Regions from separate parts of the Rahnella sp. CFA14(1/10) genome, predicted to be linked through region 1. Evidence: predicted binding sites of a transcription regulator. Region 1 holds the regulator's gene; each other region holds the start of a gene.
The links. The regulator PurR, encoded in region 1, represses purine synthesis genes. The targets are predictions, from matches to a motif close to CANGCAAACGTTTGCNTG.
Positions count from the first base shown of each region.

Region 2: the regulator PurR is predicted to act here: its motif matches at 2,749-2,766, upstream of aroL (shikimate kinase AroL).
Region 3: the regulator PurR is predicted to act here: its motif matches at 3,043-3,060, upstream of purM (phosphoribosylformylglycinamidine cyclo-ligase).

Region 1 is NZ_SEWS01000001.1:248,359-254,174, reverse strand. It holds gene punC (purine nucleoside transporter PunC) at 1-655, opposite strand, end outside; gene punR (DNA-binding transcriptional activator PunR) at 792-1,697, shown strand; gene purR (HTH-type transcriptional repressor PurR) at 1,733-2,758, opposite strand; gene EVX52_RS25730 (YnhF family membrane protein) at 3,063-3,182, shown strand; gene EVX52_RS01195 (C40 family peptidase) at 3,348-4,244, opposite strand; gene EVX52_RS01190 (Grx4 family monothiol glutaredoxin) at 4,707-5,048, shown strand; gene rnt (ribonuclease T) at 5,141-5,816, opposite strand, start outside.
Region 2 is NZ_SEWS01000012.1:111,180-116,995, reverse strand. It holds gene EVX52_RS21815 (class I SAM-dependent methyltransferase) at 1-30, shown strand, start outside; gene EVX52_RS21810 (DUF808 domain-containing protein) at 86-1,006, opposite strand; gene EVX52_RS21805 (DUF1471 domain-containing protein) at 1,396-1,671, shown strand; gene EVX52_RS21800 (class I SAM-dependent methyltransferase) at 1,935-2,513, shown strand; gene aroL (shikimate kinase AroL) at 2,786-3,310, shown strand; gene EVX52_RS21790 (IclR family transcriptional regulator) at 3,849-4,643, shown strand; gene EVX52_RS21785 (OPT/YSL family transporter) at 4,705-5,816, shown strand, end outside.
Region 3 is NZ_SEWS01000017.1:29,572-35,387, reverse strand. It holds gene ppk1 (polyphosphate kinase 1) at 1-28, opposite strand, end outside; gene speG (spermidine N1-acetyltransferase) at 470-1,045, opposite strand; gene purN (phosphoribosylglycinamide formyltransferase) at 1,266-1,904, opposite strand; gene purM (phosphoribosylformylglycinamidine cyclo-ligase) at 1,941-2,978, opposite strand; gene upp (uracil phosphoribosyltransferase) at 3,211-3,837, shown strand; gene uraA (uracil permease) at 4,043-5,335, shown strand; gene hda (DnaA inactivator Hda) at 5,512-5,816, shown strand, end outside.

The DNA of each region.
Region 1 (5,816 bases):
AACCCGCTGAACAGGCGGCATAAATCATGACATTCCCGCTGTAAACAGGCGATTTCAATAAAGTCGTAAAGCCGGTTTTATCTGCCTTTGCGTCTTTTGCCGGTTTGTTTTCATGCAGAGTCAGCGTCGTCAGCACTAAAGCGATGGCAACGACGGTCAGCAGGGCAAAAATAGCTTCCCAGTCAAAATGATTGAGCACCCAGGCACCCAGCAACGGTGCAAGAGCCGGAGAAAGCGCCACTAACGGCATAATGCTGGCAAAAGTTTTTTTTGCCACATCGGCAGAAAAACGGTCAACAACGATAGCCTGCCAGGTGACTGCGGCAGCACACACGCCTATGGCCTGTAAGAAACGCAGGGCCAGAAGAGCGCGTACATTCTCAACCCAGATAACACCCAGACAGCCGAACGCAAAAAGTATCAGACCAAGAAGCAATACCGGTTTACGGCCGATTCTGTCCGACAGTGGCCCCCACAGCAACTGACCAACAGCAAATCCACCGAGAAAAATGCTCAGACTTGCGCTGATCATCCCGGGGCTGGTCATCAGACTGGTTTGCATGGCACTGAATGCAGGCAGATACATATCGGTGGCTAAAAAGCCCAGCATGCTCAGACCCGCAAGATAGAGCATAAATCCAAAGGAGGGTTTCATTATTGTCTCGTTAATTTATTTATTGCAGATGATGTGACGCAGATTTCATACCGGGGGCGGAGTTTAACGCTTTGATAACAGGCTTGTGAAACGTTAATATTTGCACTCTGCTATCAAAAAAATTGAAGGCTGGATTATGTGGTCAGAATACGCTCTCGAAGTGGTTGATGCTGTCGCAAGAACCGGCAGTTTTAGTGCAGCTGCGCAGGACTTACACCGTGTGCCTTCTGCCATCAGTTACACCGTCCGCCAGCTTGAACAATGGCTGGCCGTGCCGTTGTTTGAACGTCGACATCGTGACGTAGTGCTGACGCCAGCGGGAAAGGTTTTTGTCGATGAAGCACGGGTTATGACAAAAAAAATGATAGCCACCCGCCGGCAGTGTCAACAGGTGGCGAACGGCTGGCGCGGCGAATTACGTGTGGCGGTCGACCGGATTGTCAAACCCGCACGGACACGGCGTCTGGTGCTCGATTTTTATCGCCATTTTGCGGATACCGAACTCATTATTCACTCGGAAGTGTTTAACGGTGTCTGGGATGCGTTGGTCGACGGGCGTGCAGACGTGGCGATCGGCGCTACGCGCGCGATACCGGTTGGCGGGCGCTTCAGTTTTCGTGATATGGGATTTATGGACTGGCATTGTGTCGTCAGCCCGCAACATCCGCTGGCGCAGCTATCCGGTGCGCTGAACGATGATCAACTGCGACCTTATCCGGCATTGTGCCTGGAAGATACTTCCCGGACATTGCCTAAGCGTGATACCTGGACGCTCGATAACCAGCGGCGTCTGGTCGTGCCGGACTGGACCTGTGCGCTGGAATGCCTGACTGAGGGTTTATGCGTGGGTATGATGCCGGTTCACCGGGTCATGCCGTGGATTGAACAGGGAAAATTACAGGTGCTGGCACTGGAGAATATATTCCCTGACAGCCCGTGCTGCCTGACGTGGGATCAAAGCAATCCTTCACCTTCACTGAGCTGGCTGTTGGAATACATGGGCGATACAGACACCATGAATCAGGAATGGCTGCGCGATTAGAACAAACGCCTGCACAGGCAGGCGTTTGTTATTTGTTAACGACGGTAATCGCGGTACGGGCCGTCGGCGACTGAACGGCGCTCGACCAGTTTCGGATGCACTTCGATGGTCTGGGACTCTTCACGCTTACTGACAATTCTGTCCAGTAACATCGTAAAGGCCATTTCACCCAGACGTTCTTTCGGCTGATGCACGGTTGTCAGCGCCGGGGAGAAGTAACGGGCGTTACGCACATTGTCGTACCCGATCACGGAAATATCCTGAGGAACGCGAAGGCCGAGTTCGTCTGCGGCACAAATTGCACCCATTGCCATCACATCGCCGCCGCAAAATACGGCAGTCGGACGATGCTTCTGCATCAGAATCTTATGCATTGCCTGGTAGCCAGACTCTGGTTCGAAATCACCCTGAACTACCCATTCGTCACGAAGAGGAATATTGGCTTCAGTCAGTGCTTTCACAAAACCCTGGAAGCGGCCGCCGCCGGTATTACGCGCCAGTTGCCCGGGGATCACGCCAATATCACGATGACCGCGTTCAATCAGATAACGACCGGCCATGTAACCACCTTCGAAAGCGTTATCGATAATGCTGTCGGTAAAGTTCTTGCGTGCTTCACCCCAGTCCATGACCACCATGGGAATCGAGCGGTACTCTTCGAGCATATTGAGCAATTCATCAGGGTATTCCGCGCACATCACCAGCAAGCCGTCGACGCGTTTTTGCGCCAGCATTTGCAGGTAGGCCTGTTGTTTCTCCAGGTTATTATGCGAGTTACACAAAATCAGCGTATAGCCTTTGGAGAAGCAGCTGTTTTCCACGGCTTCAATCACTTCGGCAAAATAGGGCGCTTCGCTTGAGGTGGCCAGCAGGCCGATGGTTTTAGTGTTATTGACCTTCAGACTGCGGGCTACAGCACTCGGAGAGTAATGTAACTCTTTGATTGCAAGGAGAACCGCTTCTTTGGTTTCTTCGGCGACGAAACGTGTTTTATTGATGACGTGCGACACGGTTGTAGTGGAAACGCCAGCGCGCTTTGCGACATCTTTAATCGTTGCCATGTAAACAATGACTCCTGAACTCACGTGCTTCAGCACGTTAGCATTATGTTAATCGTTTGCCTGCGAGGATTTAACTGCTGGCTTCTCAAAGGGCAGTGAAATCATTGGGTGGATTCTTCAGAATGAGGCGCGAAATGCTCTCGGGTGAAATCGACCGGCACACAGACGTGTTAACCGACAATTTTCTCTTATAATGCAGGAAAGTGGAAGCAAAATTCTCAGGAACGCATTGTCATTCAACACAAGATTTTAAAGGTTAATTATGAGAAAATGCGTTGGCACACAATGAGTGTGGTATTAAGAAATGCCACAATTTGATCCGAAAGGGGGTTTGATGGACAGCAACCTGAAATTATCGTTGATCACCACGGTATGCGCTTTGCTTATGATTATCGCTTTCAGCTTCACTGCAATAATGAACTGATTCAATAAGTGATCCGCCATAAAAAAGGGCGACGCCTGTCACAGGCGTCGCCCTTTTCAATGTTACGCAGTGACCGTTACCGCCGATGTTCTTCCCTGCAGAAACGCTTCGTTAAATGCTATTCAATGGCTGATTAGCGAACCTTCAGACTTAACGAATTGTTTATTATCGGATCGTTTTAGGGGTCATTACCCGACGTGCGCCTACATAGTGGTCTTGCCAGTAATCATCGCCAAGAGAAGTAATTTTAATGTCTTCGCCCGTTCTTGGAGACTGAATAAACTTGCCGTTGCCAACGTAAACCCCAACATGGTCTGCCGCGCCGCGGTTATTGATTCTGAAGAACACCAGATCACCGCTTTCAAGTTCGCCGCGTTTGACCGGAGCGGCATCGCGCAGGTGATACATTTCATTCGCTGTACGTGGCATTTTTATACGGATCAAATCTTTGTAAGCATAATAAACTAAGCCGCTGCAATCAAAACCGGTATTCGGCGAGGTTCCGCCCCAGCGATACGGTTTTCCTACCTGGTGCATCAGTTTGGTCATGGCCGTTTGCTGAGCATGCTGATAGCGTTTTTTATGTGTTGCACTTAGCGTAATCGGTTTGCTGTCTTCTTCGAATTTCTTACCTTTACGGTGCCGGCCATAGGCTTCTTTTTTACCGGCCTTTTCCGTGCTGTTTTTCGCGAGGGCACGGGTTTTGCTATGTCTCTCTGTTTTGCTCTCGGCCCGCGTGGTCTTGAGTGTCTTTTCTTTTTTACTTTCGGCCCGCGTTTTGGCGCTTCTCTCCGTCGTGGTCTTTCGTTTAACCAGTTCGGTGCTTTTCACTTTCTTCTTCGAATTCTTATCCTGAGTTTTTTGTTCTGTGACGGGCGCGGTTTTCGTTTTTTTACTGTTTTTCGCAGCAACCGTTTTTCGCTTTCGTCGTTCTTCCGGCGCAGCCTGATTAACATGACTTTTACGCTGATCGGCAGAGACACGAGTCTGTGGCGACGCATGTGCCATATTTAAAAACAGCTGGGTAAAGAGCAGCACAAAAAGCGTGAACAGTAAGCGCATAGCTTCGTTACCATGAGTGGTAGGTTAAACATCAGGGATGTCAGAGTATTGCCTAAAAGAACCCGACAAAAAAGCACGAATTGCCTCGATTCTAGATCATATTGTGAGAAAAAGTTAATAGCTTTTTTTATGTCGAAATAACCGCCATTTTTAGTCAAAAAAATGACCGTTTTTCATGATGTTAATATTTGAGTTAATCAGTGGAATTCTGCAAATTTGATCGGATTGATGAACGCCGGAAATGTTATTCCCGATGAATGTTTAAATATGTGAGCCTGAGCGCACCCGCTAAAAATGGTTAAATAAATTGTCAGCACTGAGAAAGACCCCACAAAAAATGGCGTTTTTATCTGATGGCTGCCGTCGTTACAATAGAAGGTATTGTGATTGTACACCGTCTCTTTGTGCTGCGCGTGAAGAGCAATGATCGTGACAGCCTGTACCGGCTTGAGGAAGCAAGAAATGACTACTCCAACTATTGAAAAGATTCAGAAGCAAGTTTCTGAAAACCCGATTCTGCTGTACATGAAAGGTTCGCCAAAACTGCCAAGCTGCGGTTTCTCTGCTCAGGCTGTTCAGGCGCTTTCTGCCTGTGGCGAACGTTTTGCTTACGTGGATATCCTGCAGAACCCGGACATCCGTGCTGAGATGCCAAAGTTTGCTAACTGGCCAACGTTCCCACAATTGTGGGTGGACGGCGAACTGGTTGGCGGCTGCGACATCGTGGTTGAGATGTTCCAGCGCGGCGAGCTGCAGCAGTTGATCAAAGAAACTGCTGAGAAATACAAATCTTCTGAAGAGTAATACTACGGAAGATCACCGGCTTTTCGACCGGAAAATATGAAGAGCGACATGATGTCGCTCTTTTTTGTTTTCAGTCCGCCGGAAAGTCGTCATTACTGATTTTCTTCAGACGCCGTTTCGTCTTCGGCTTGTTCGTCTGAAAGCACCAGAGGCCAGCCGCCAAGGCGTTTCCATCGGTTTACCAGTTCGCAGAACAACTCGGCCGTGCGCTCGGTATCATACAACGCAGAATGTGCCTGGCTGCTGTCAAAATCGATACCCGCACTGATACAGGCTTTTGCCAGCACCGTTTGCCCGAGTACCAGCCCGCTTAGCGCGGCAGTATCAAACGTAGCAAAAGGGTGGAACGGATTACGTTTCAGCCCGGCACGTTCGGCCGCTGCCATGAGGAAACTGTGATCAAAATTCGCGTTGTGCGCCACAATGATCGCACGGTTACAGTTCTGCTCTTTCATTCCTTTGCGGATGACTTTGAAAATCTCATGCAGAGCTTCATATTCACTGACTGCGCCGCGTAACGGATTGGTCGGATCGATACCGTTAAATGCCAGCGCTTCCGGCACCAGTATCGCACCTTCAAAAGGCTCGACGTGGAAATGCACGGTCTCATCGCTTTGCAGCCAGCCGTCCTGATCCATCTTCAGCGTGATCGCTGCAATTTCCAGCAGCGCATCGGTTCTGGCATTAAATCCGGCGGTTTCTACATCGATAACCACGGGATAAAAACCACGAAAACGGCCTCTCAGGGCGTTAATGTCACTATTCTCG
Region 2 (5,816 bases), on a different contig from region 1:
ATCATGATGCTGGTGGCATCGAAGCACTGAAGATAAAAGCCTAAGAGGCGCCCTTTCACAGAGGGAAGGGCGCACAGCGTCTGTATTATGATTTCTTGCCGAACATTTTCTGCCCAATTATCACCAGCGCCAGCACGGCCGCGCCGACAATCAGACCGACGACTAAATCAGTGGCACCGGTAATCAGTGTATTCACCCAGCTTTCGTGGCCGTGCGTCAGGGGTTCAATCAGGCTGTGCATAAACGGCAGGCCGTGGCTGATGATGCTGCCGCCGACCAGGAACATTGCAACAGTTCCCACCACCGACAGTGCCTTCATCAGCCAGGGAGCGAGATTTACGATGCTGCGACCAAAGGCGCGCACACCCTTCATCATGCTGTTTTCGCCGGAGAGTTTACTCAGATACAAACCGGCGTCGTCGATTTTGACAATCGCGCCGACCAGCCCGTAGACACCGATAGTCATTATCACCGCAATCAGCACCATCACGGTGATCTGATTAAGGAACGGCGCTGATGAGACAATACCGAGCGAAATCACGATGATTTCAGCTGAAAGAATAAAGTCGGTGCGCACAGCGCCTTTGACCTTATCTTTTTCATGCTTTTTAGCATCCGCTTCATTTTTTATTTCAGCGGTGGCCGGTTTTTCTTCAGCAGGATGCTCGCCCGGCATGAGTTTATGGGCGATTTTTTCGAAACCCTCATAACATAAATAAGCGCCGCCAATCATCAGCAGCGGGGTAATGGCCCAGGGGATAAAGGCACTGATCAGTAAGGCCAGCGGAACCAGAATGGCTTTGTTGATCATTGAGCCTTTGGCTACCGCCCAGACGATCGGTAATTCCCGATCGGCTTTTACTCCCGTCACCTGTTGTGCATTCAGCGCCAAATCATCGCCCAGCACGCTGGCTGTTTTTTTCGCAGCGACTTTGCTCATCGCCGCTACATCATCAAGAATCGATGCGATGTCATCGATTAAGGCCAGAAGACTACCACCCGCCATAAATACTCCCTTTTATCATTATGCAAAGGTTCTCCGCACGCGCGGGAAACCGAACTCTGTAACCCTGACAGGACAGCCGGTCACTGCAACAGAGAATTCATACAAAATAATCATAACAGTGATTGCATGCTGGCGTCGATTTGTGCGAAAGTTGTGCGAACTATAAATAACTTTGAAATTCCTCCATACTTTCTCCATTAAATATCGTTGATTCTCCAGCGCTTACGCTAGCAGAAATGTTTGTTTTCATACTCTCCTTATTTTTACCACAATGGTTTAAGTTCTTTACATTGTATTACGTCCGCTTTCATTGCTTCGGCGATAATTAATTCAACGGATTGCTTCCGCCCCCATTAATTAACGAAACTAACGAAAGAAAGGTGCGTAATATGAAACTGTTACCTGCAATTACAGCTGTTGCTATTACTGTTGCTTCATTTTCTGCCCTGGCTGCGACGCCTATTTCAGAAATGCAGGCGCAAAGCGGTACTTATCAGTCACTGGGCATGGTGTCCGTCAGTGCGCCTAGCACCATCCCGGGCAGTTTGCACGACCAGCTGAACCAGATTGCCAGCGACAAAGGGGCGAGCCACTACCGTGTGATTGGTGCGGATACCCCGGGGGATTCAAGTCTGACCCGTGCCAGTGTTGAGTTGTATAAATAATAAGCAGATATTTTAAAGCGAAACGCTTGATTTATCTAATTTTTATTAGGCTCAATCGTGTTATAGGGAATTGAGAAGGCCAATGTCACCTGACATTGGCCTTTTTTATTCTTTTTATCTTTTCTCTTCGCCGGTTTATTTTGAGAATCATCTCATAGGATTTAATTTATATTAAACTTCCTGGCACTTTTTTATTCTTAATAATCATTTCTTAAGAATTTATAAGTGATATTGAAGTCTATATCCCCCAGGAGGACGTTTAAATGTTAAATGCCGCAATAATGACAATTAAGAACACCGGGATTTCGATTCAGAACCAGTTTTTTTATTTGCAGAATTTTATTACTTCACCACGCACCATGGGAACCCTTATGCCCTCGTCACCGTGGTTGTGCCATGCGATGCTCAGTCAGATTGACTGGACGACATCGCTGGATATTGCCGAACTTGGCGCGGCGGACGGCGTTCTGACCCGCCGCATCCTGAGCCGTATGCGGGCAGACGCCCGGCTTGAGGCTTTTGAAATCCAGCCCGCGTTTATCCGTAAGCTTAATCAGATGAAAGATCGCCGTTTACAGGTGATGGCACATTCAGCCGAGCATATGAGCACGTCGTATGATGCTGTGTTTTCCTGCCTGCCATTGCTCTCGATGCCTCTGCGTACCCGTATCAGAATTTTGCAGACCACGCGGCAACAGCTGAAAGAAAAGGACGGCGTGCTGGTTTTATTCCAGTACAGCCCTCTGTCAGAGAAATTGTTATCACGCTACTTCACCTGGAAAAAAATCCGGGTAGTGAAGAATTTTCCGCCCGCCCTGGTCTATATCTGTAAACCCCGCTGATACAGCAACTTAGAGGATAGGGCTCGCAAAGCTTATTGCAGGCCGTTGCGCAGCAAGGATTTTTCAGTATGATGCCCTTAACGGCGTAAATAAAACGCTACAGAAGCTTCACCGGCAGGTGACAAAAATCTGCCAGTGAGGCTTTTTTGTTGTACTATCTGACGAGTACGCATGCAGGGCAGTACAATGACCATTTTTGACACATACTTCATATTGATGATGGATTTTCATCAGGCGGGCTAACGGCTCCCAGGGAATAAAGGATAGCGGTAATGACACAAACCATTTTCATGGTCGGCGCACGTGGTGCGGGTAAAACAACCGTTGGCAATGCCCTGGCTAAAGCGCTGGGCTACAAATTTGTCGATACCGATCTGGCGTTGCTGTGTACTTCTGGCCTCAGCGTGGCAGATATTGTTGAGCGTGAGGGCTGGGAGGGCTTCCGCCGTCGTGAAACTGAGACATTAAAAGCTATTTGCTCGCCCTTCACCGTGGTTGCCACAGGGGGAGGCGTGGTGCTGTCCCGGGAAAATCGCGACTTTATGGGCCAGAATGGTACTGTCATTTATCTGCGTTCCCCTGCATCTACCCTGGCAAATCGTCTGGAAGATGCACCGCTGGAAGATCAGCGTCCGACATTAACAGGCAAGCCGATCACGGAAGAAATGACGGAAGTATTGAATGAGCGGGAAGCGCTTTATCAGGAGGCGGCCCATCATGTCGTTGACGGAACTCAGGAGCCGCAGAGGGTGGTGAATCTGATTATGGATGCACTGGCGCTGTCGATGGCGCGCTGAATTCCCCTGATATCTGACAAAACGAGCCCGGTGGCTCGTTTTTTTATGTCTGCGCGTTCTGAGCCGTGGCTCCGGGAAAAGCCGGTGTAAACAAAACGGGCCATGTGACGTGACGGAGATCACGTACGCTTAAGTATTGTACTGATGTATAGGTGGGCGTAAAATAATAACCCATGTGATTACTTAACAGCGGAACTCATGATGAAATCCATAATGTCGTTCTTCAGCCAGCATGCCAAAGTGATGCCCGCCATCTGGTCGGTTACCATTATTCTCATTGAAGCTTCTATCGCTCTTTATATTTTGCGTAATATTTAATCACGATAATCTGCTGGTTTTTACATCAGTCACCTCATTAATACTCGGCATTTATTTCTCCTTCCTCTCAATCTAATGGCTTTAGGAATTTCTTTAAGCATATTCCTTTGTGTATTTCATCCTGCGTGAAAAATAAACGACTTGACGCTGACACGTATCAGCTTTAATTTTTATTTAACTAAACAGGAACCTTGTTCCATATAGCGGAACTCGCGCCTTTATGACTACATTGGAAAATGCGGCGGCAGTACTGAAGCTATTTTCAAAACAAGGGATCCGTCAGGGGCATCCCGGTTTGTCGTTCAGTGATGTCGTTGAAAATTTAAAATTACCGAAAAGTACGGTTTCCCGGTTACTGATGACGATGGAAACAGAAGGACTGCTGGAACGTGATCCTGACAGCCGCCTGTACCGGATCGGACGATTATTACTGGCTGTTTCCAGTCATTATTTATCGACTCCGCTGGTCGATTTAGCGTCACCGTATATGGCGCAACTCAGCCAGCTGACGCAATGCACGGGTTATATTTCCATGCTGGAAGGACGCGACATCATGGTTATGCGCATGTTTCCCGGCAGAACGTATCTGCAAGTGGTCACGCCAGCCGGAAGCCTCCTGCCTGCGCATGAAACTGCCATCGGGCGTGCGATTCTTGCGCGGTATACCGATGATGATGTTCTCGCACGTTATAGCGGTCACTATCAGGTGCATTCTGCTAATTCACCGGCCAGCAGGGAAGTTCTGTTATCCCGGTTGGCGGAAGTCCGGCTGAACGGTGTGTCATTTGCCAACAACGAAACGTTGCTGGGAATAAGTACCTTAGCCACCAGTATTTTTAATAAGCACCGTAATGAGACCGTTGGATTATGTTTGTCTTTCCCTTCACCTGCACAGGGGAAAGACATTCCGGAAGGAATAAAAGAAGGGCTGATTGCTGTAACCCGGCAAATCGCCGAAAAATTGGGTGATGAGTATTGGCATTTATCTAAAACGGCAACAGAGCCGCCAGGATAATGACTTGTAACGGACCCGGATTATTTGCTATGTGAAATACTTGCTCAACACCAGGGGCCTTATGTCAGATCAATCTGCAAAGAATAATAAGGAGAATCCGCTAAAGGATATTGGCACGCTCATCGTAATGATTCTGTTGTCTGTTTTAGGCGCAATCATCGGTGTTCAACTGATTACCACGTTGGGTGTTACGCCAAATACGTCGATTATCGGCGCACTGTTTGCCATGTTACTGGCGCGCATTCCGATGCAGGCTTTTCACCGTTACCGTTCTGTTCACACACAGAACCTGGCGCAAACCGTGATCTCCTCCGCAACCTTTGGTGCGGCAAACAGTTTGCTGATGCCGATCGCTATCCCTTATGTCATGGGGCAGCCGCAACTGATCATGCCGATGTTTACCGGTGTGGCTGCAGCGATGTTACTTGATGCCTACCTGCTTTATCGGCTGTTTGACACCAAAGTGTTCCCGGCCAGCAATGCCTGGCCACCCGGTGTTGCCGCAGCTGAAGCGATCAAAGCCGGTGATAACGGCGGACGTCAGGCCTGGCTGCTGGTTGCAGGCGTAATTGTCGGGCTGGGCGGCGCGATGCTGAAAATCCCGATGGCGGCTTTTGGTACGGCATTTATCGGCAACATCTGGGCGCTCAGCATGTTTGGTATCGGCCTGCTGATCCGCGCGTATGCGCAGCCGGTTGCCGGACTGGATCTCAACGCCTTGTATATTCCGCACGGTATGATGGTCGGCGCGGGGCTGGTGTCTCTGCTGCAGGTGATTCAGGTTGTGCGTGCTAAAAACGCTGATGCCAAAGCCACGTTTACTCAACCGGCGAAAGAGGTGTGTAAAGCGCTCGGCCTGGGCGCATTCGGTTATATCGCCATCGCCGCACTGCTGGCGCTGGCGGGCGGGTTGTACAGTGAAATGTCGGTCGGCATGCTGATTGCGTTCGTGATTTACGCTGCGTTTGCCGCCTTCTTCCATGAGCTGATCGTAGGTATTGCCGCGATGCACTCCGGCTGGTTCCCTGCCTTTGCTGTGGCGCTGATTACCTTAATTATCGGCATTCTGATTGGCTTCCCGCCGCTGGCGTTGTGCGTGCTGACCGGTTTTACCGCCGCAACGGGTCCGGCATTTGCGGATATGGGCTTTGACCTGAAAGCCGGATTCATTTT
Region 3 (5,816 bases), on a different contig from region 1:
TCTCGATATAAAGCTTTTCCTGACCCATTTTCACTCCGTTCATTTAGCTTGCAACCTGGCCCATACAGGCAAATTTGCCTGAAAACACCGCAATATAGCTCAACATATTCTTCGTGTTGCCCGCTTTTTAAGCGGCCAGCGCATCAGGAAGCCATCTGTGAGAGGGACCTAGTGTCTACTATCAATATTGCGAAAGATTGACAGGAAAGTCCAACATAACAAAGGATGATTTCAGAAGAGTTTATAGCAGGGGAATTATTGCGAGAAAAAGGAGGACAAAGCCTTACATGTGAAGGAGTTCGTCTACCCTGACCGATACGCTTCATACTTCAGATCGCAGGTGCGTTGGCTCCGTTTGCTGACCCGCGCCACTGACTTAAATCAGTGATGCGGGATTCACCCACTTGCCGCCTTCCTGCGAACCGAATTATTTTGGGTATAAATATTGAATAATTTTTACCGCGATAAATTAAATCGCGCTGGCACCCACCAGAGATTCAGGTTTGACCTGAGCAGGCTTGGTTTTGTATTTCGCCAGGAACTGAGGCTGGAAAATACACATGCGGATGGCGCTGCGATATTCGCCGTTCACAAAAAATTCCTGTTTCAGTTCCCCTTCAAGCTCGAACCCTAATTTGCTGTAAATATGGATTGCCTTTTTGTTTTCTTTATCCACAATTAAATACAGTTTGTAGAGGTTCAACACGGAGAAGGCATAATCCATCGCCAGACGGACGGCATCACCGGCAAAGCCTTTGCCCTGATGCTGCGGGTCAATAATGATCTGAAACTCCGCGCGGCGGTGAATATGATTAATTTCCACCAATTCGACCAGGCCGACCGGTCCGCTTTCGAATTCGATAATAAAGCGGCGCTCGCTTTGGTCATGGATATGCTTGTTATACAAATCGGTCAGTTCGACGAAAGCCTCGTAAGGTTCTTCAAACCAATAACGCATGATGCTGGCGTTATTATCAAGACGATGAACAAACGACAGGTCGTCCTTTTCCAGTGGACGTAATCTGACGCTGTTATGGCTAAACATGGGGTGTTCCTCAACTATACAAGCCGTTTTATGAGGGTAACCTTCGTAAATATAAAATCTGAAACAACCGTGGTTCAGATGAAGGTCGGCGCACAAACGACGTTTAAACGTGCACCGGGACGGGCATTATATCGGGCGAAATGTAAACAAATGTCAAATAACGGAAAATAAAAAACCGGCACGTGGCCGGTTTATAGTGAAATCGTGATGCAATGACAGATTAATCTTCCGCGTATCCACGTTCAGAAAGTGAATGGTTATCCAGCAGTGCCTGGCCGTTTTGCAGCGACAAACGTCCCTCAACAAACCAACTGACCACCAGCGGATAAATGCTGTGTTCCTGCGTTTGCACGCGGGCGATCAGATCTTCTTCGGTATCCTCAGCAAATACCGGTACCTTAGCCTGTAAAATTACCGGACCACCGTCGAGTTCTTCAGTCACGAAATGCACGGACGTACCGTGTTCGGCATCCTGATTTTCAATGGCCTGACGGTGTGTATGCAGACCCGGATATTTTGGCAGCAGGGAAGGGTGAATGTTGATCATGCGACCGGCAAAGCGCCGGACGAATTCAGCGGTCAGAATACGCATATAACCGGCAAGTACCACCAGATCAGGCTGGTAACTTTGGATAGCATCGGCCAGCGCAACGTCAAACGCCGCACGGTCTTCATAGGCTTTAACATCCAGCGCATGCGCGGGAATATTGGCTGAACGGGCTCTTTCAAGCCCGTATGCCGCTACTTTATTGCTGAAGACCGCACAAAGCGTTGCATTGATTCGTCCCTGCTGGCAGGCATCGATCAGGGCCTGTAAATTGCTTCCCTCGCCCGATACCAGAACCACAATCCTTTTCATTTTCCTACCCGTCATCAGTCAGTTGTTTTACTGGTTTTATTCAATAATCACGCGTTCAGCGGCATCAGAGGCTTTAATGTAGCCAATTTTCCACGCTTTTTCGCCGTTATCGTTCAGTAATGCAATCGCCTGATCGGCCAGTTCTGCAGGAAGTGCCACCAGCATGCCGACACCACAGTTAAAGGTGCGGTACATTTCATGACGGCTGACGTTACCGGCGGTTTGCAACCAGGTAAAGACATCCGGCCACTGCCAGCTTGATTCATCGATAATCACCTGCGTGTTGTCCGGCAATACGCGGGGGATATTTTCCCAGAAGCCGCCACCGGTCAGATGGACGATGCCGTGAACATCCACGTTTTCGATCAGGTTCAGGATCGATTTCACGTAAATTTTGGTCGGTGCGAGCAAATGATCAGCCAGCGGTTTGCCTGCCAGATCGGTGGTTTCCGGGTCGGTCTTGCTGACTTCCAGAATTTTGCGCACCAGAGAATAACCGTTAGAATGCGGGCCACTGGCGGCCAGACCAATCAGCACATCCCCGTCAGCCACTTTGCTGCCGTCGATGATTTCTGATTTTTCCACCACGCCCACGCAGAAGCCTGCCACGTCGTAATCTTCGCCGTGATACATGCCCGGCATTTCAGCGGTTTCACCGCCAACTAACGCACAGCCAGACTGTTTACAGCCTTCTGCGATACCCGTGATCACGCTGGCAGCCGTATCGACGTCCAGTTTGCCAGTAGCGTAATAATCGAGGAAGAACAGGGGTTCGGCGCCCTGAACGATCAAATCGTTGACGCACATCGCGACCAGGTCGATACCGATAGTATCGTGGCGTTTCAAATCCATCGCCAGACGCAGCTTGGTGCCAACGCCGTCGGTACCCGATACCAGCACGGGTTCACGATATTTTTGCGGCAGCGCGCAGAGGGCACCAAAACCGCCCAGTCCACCCATGACTTCAGGGCGGCGAGTCTGTTTTACTACACCTTTAATGCGGTCTACCAATGCGTTACCGGCATCGATATCTACGCCTGCGTCTTTATAGCTGAGAGAGGTTTTGTCGGTCACTGCGAAGTCCCCACGGCGGTTTGGGTTGGTGGTTGAAGAATAAAGCGGGGCAATTCTAACAGTGCAAGCAAACGTTTGCGAGCGCCTTATTCGATGAGGGATTTTAGGCTGTCTATACTCTAACCGGGTTAGTGATGATCCAGATCAGGCTATTTGGTATGGCGTTCAAAAAAAATGGCGTTATAATCTCGCGATTTTTTTTTGCAGCTCAACCACCTTAGGAGAATAAATAATGAAGATCGTCGAGGTGAAACACCCGCTGGTGAAACACAAGCTGGGCCTGATGCGTGAAAATGACATCAGCACGAAACGTTTTCGCGAACTGGCTTCTGAGGTGGGGAGTCTGCTGACGTATGAAGCGACTGCCGATTTAGAAACTGAAAAAGTGACGATTGAAGGCTGGAATGGCCCGGTCGAAATTGATCAAATCAAAGGCAAGAAAATTACCGTAGTGCCTATCCTGCGTGCCGGTCTGGGCATGATGGAAGGCGTACTGGAGCACGTTCCAAGCGCGCGTATCAGCGTAGTCGGCGTATACCGTGATGAAGAAACCCTGAAACCTGTGCCGTATTTCCAGAAGCTGGTTTCTAACATTGAAGAACGTCTGGCTCTGGTGGTTGATCCGATGCTGGCGACCGGGGGGTCTATGATTGCGACCATCGACCTGCTGAAAAAAGCTGGCTGCCAGAGTATTAAAGTCCTGGTGCTGGTTGCCGCACCGGAAGGGATCGCCGCTCTGGAAGCTGCGCACCCGGACGTTGAGCTGTACACCGCCTCGGTGGATCAGGGGCTCAATGATAAAGGCTACATCATCCCGGGGCTCGGTGATGCGGGCGACAAGATATTTGGTACGAAATAAGTTATTAGCCGACTGAGAAGTCGGCTTTTTTTTGCTCGTCATACTTCAGGCTGCGGATGCGTTGGCTGTGCCTGTTCACCCTGAGCGCATAATTATCTGTGCCTCCGGGGCTTACGGATTGGCCGCCTTTCTGCAACCCGAATTATGCAGAGCAAAAGGTTCTGTTTAACACCACATCACAAACACCTTTGAGAGGATCACATTCATGACCCGTCGTGTCATCGGGGTAAGCGAACGTCCGCCATTGCTGCAGACGATTCCCCTGAGTTTCCAGCATCTGTTTGCCATGTTTGGTGCCACCGTTCTGGTGCCTATTCTGTTCAAGATCAACCCGGCAACAGTGCTGCTGTTCAATGGCATAGGGACTTTGCTGTATTTATTTGTCTGTAAAGGGAAGATACCCGCCTACCTCGGCTCAAGTTTTGCATTTATTTCTCCGGTGCTGTTGCTGTTGCCGATGGGGTATGAAGTGGCGCTGGGCGGCTTTATTGCCTGTGGTCTGTTGTTTTGTCTGGTGGCGCTGATTGTTAAGAAAGCCGGGATTGGCTGGATTAACGTGATGTTCCCTCCGGCGGCAATGGGCGCAATTGTAGCCGTTATCGGGCTGGAGCTGGCGGGCGTGGCGGCGAACATGGCGGGGTTGCTGCCTGCTGATGGCGCTGCGGTGGATTCCACCACCATTACCATTTCGCTGGTGACGCTGGCCGTGACTATTCTCGGTTCCGTATTGTTCCGCGGCTTCCTGGCGATTATCCCGATCCTGATTGGCGTGCTGGTGGGTTATGCGCTGTCGTTCTTCATGGGCGTGGTGAATGTTTCTGCCATTGAAAACGCGCACTGGTTCGCGCTGCCAACCTTCTATACGCCACGTTTTGAATGGGTCGCAATCCTCACGATCCTGCCTGCGGCGCTGGTTGTTATTGCCGAACACGTCGGGCATCTGGTTGTGACGGCAAACATTGTGAAGAAAGATTTGCTGCGTGATCCTGGCCTGCACCGTTCGATGCTGGCTAACGGCCTGTCGACCGTGTTATCCGGTTTTTTTGGTTCAACGCCAAACACCACGTATGGTGAAAATATCGGCGTCATGGCCATCACCAAGGTCTACAGTACCTGGGTGATCGGCGGCGCGGCTATCCTCGCCATTCTGCTTTCCTGTATCGGCAAACTGGCGGCGGCAATCCAGGCCGTTCCGGTGCCCGTGATGGGGGGCGTTTCTTTGCTGCTGTACGGCGTGATTGGCGCATCCGGTATCCGCGTGCTGATTGAATCGAAGGTTGATTACAACAAAGCACAGAATCTGATCCTGACGGCGGTGATCCTGATTATCGGTGTCAGCGGCGCGAAGATCCACATTGGTGCGGCAGAGCTGAAAGGTATGGCGCTGGCAACGATCGTGGGCATTTTCCTGAGTCTGTTGTTCAAAGTGATCGAGATTTTCCGTGGTGAAGAACAGATCATTGATGTTGATGATGAGCGGGAAAATCCGCCAGTCTGATCCGGGCGTTTTTAAGTCAATCCCTGACCGGCGGGCGCATAACCCGCCGGTCGGGTGCTCGGATCGCAAGCGGTTGCACCGGGCACAGTTCATTTCACCGCGGATCCTTGCTAGAATTCGGCAGTTCTTTTTTTTGACGTGACAACATCTGCGGTCATCATGCCGCTTTGGTTGAGGTGCTTCTGAATACGCCGGCACAGCTTTCCCTGCCACTTTATCTTCCCGATGATGAAACCTTTGCCAGTTTTTATCCGGGGGAAAACCCTTCTCTGCTTTCTGCCATTCAGAGCGCATTGCATCAGGAACACGGCACCTATATTTATTTCTGGTCACGTGAAGGCGGTGGCCGCAGCCATTTGCTGCATGCGGCTTGTGCTGAATTATCACAACGCGGTGAAGCGGTCGGTTATGTGCCGCTGGATAAACGCGCTTATTTTGTGCCTGAAGTCCTGGACGGTATGGAACATCTGGCGCTGGTTTG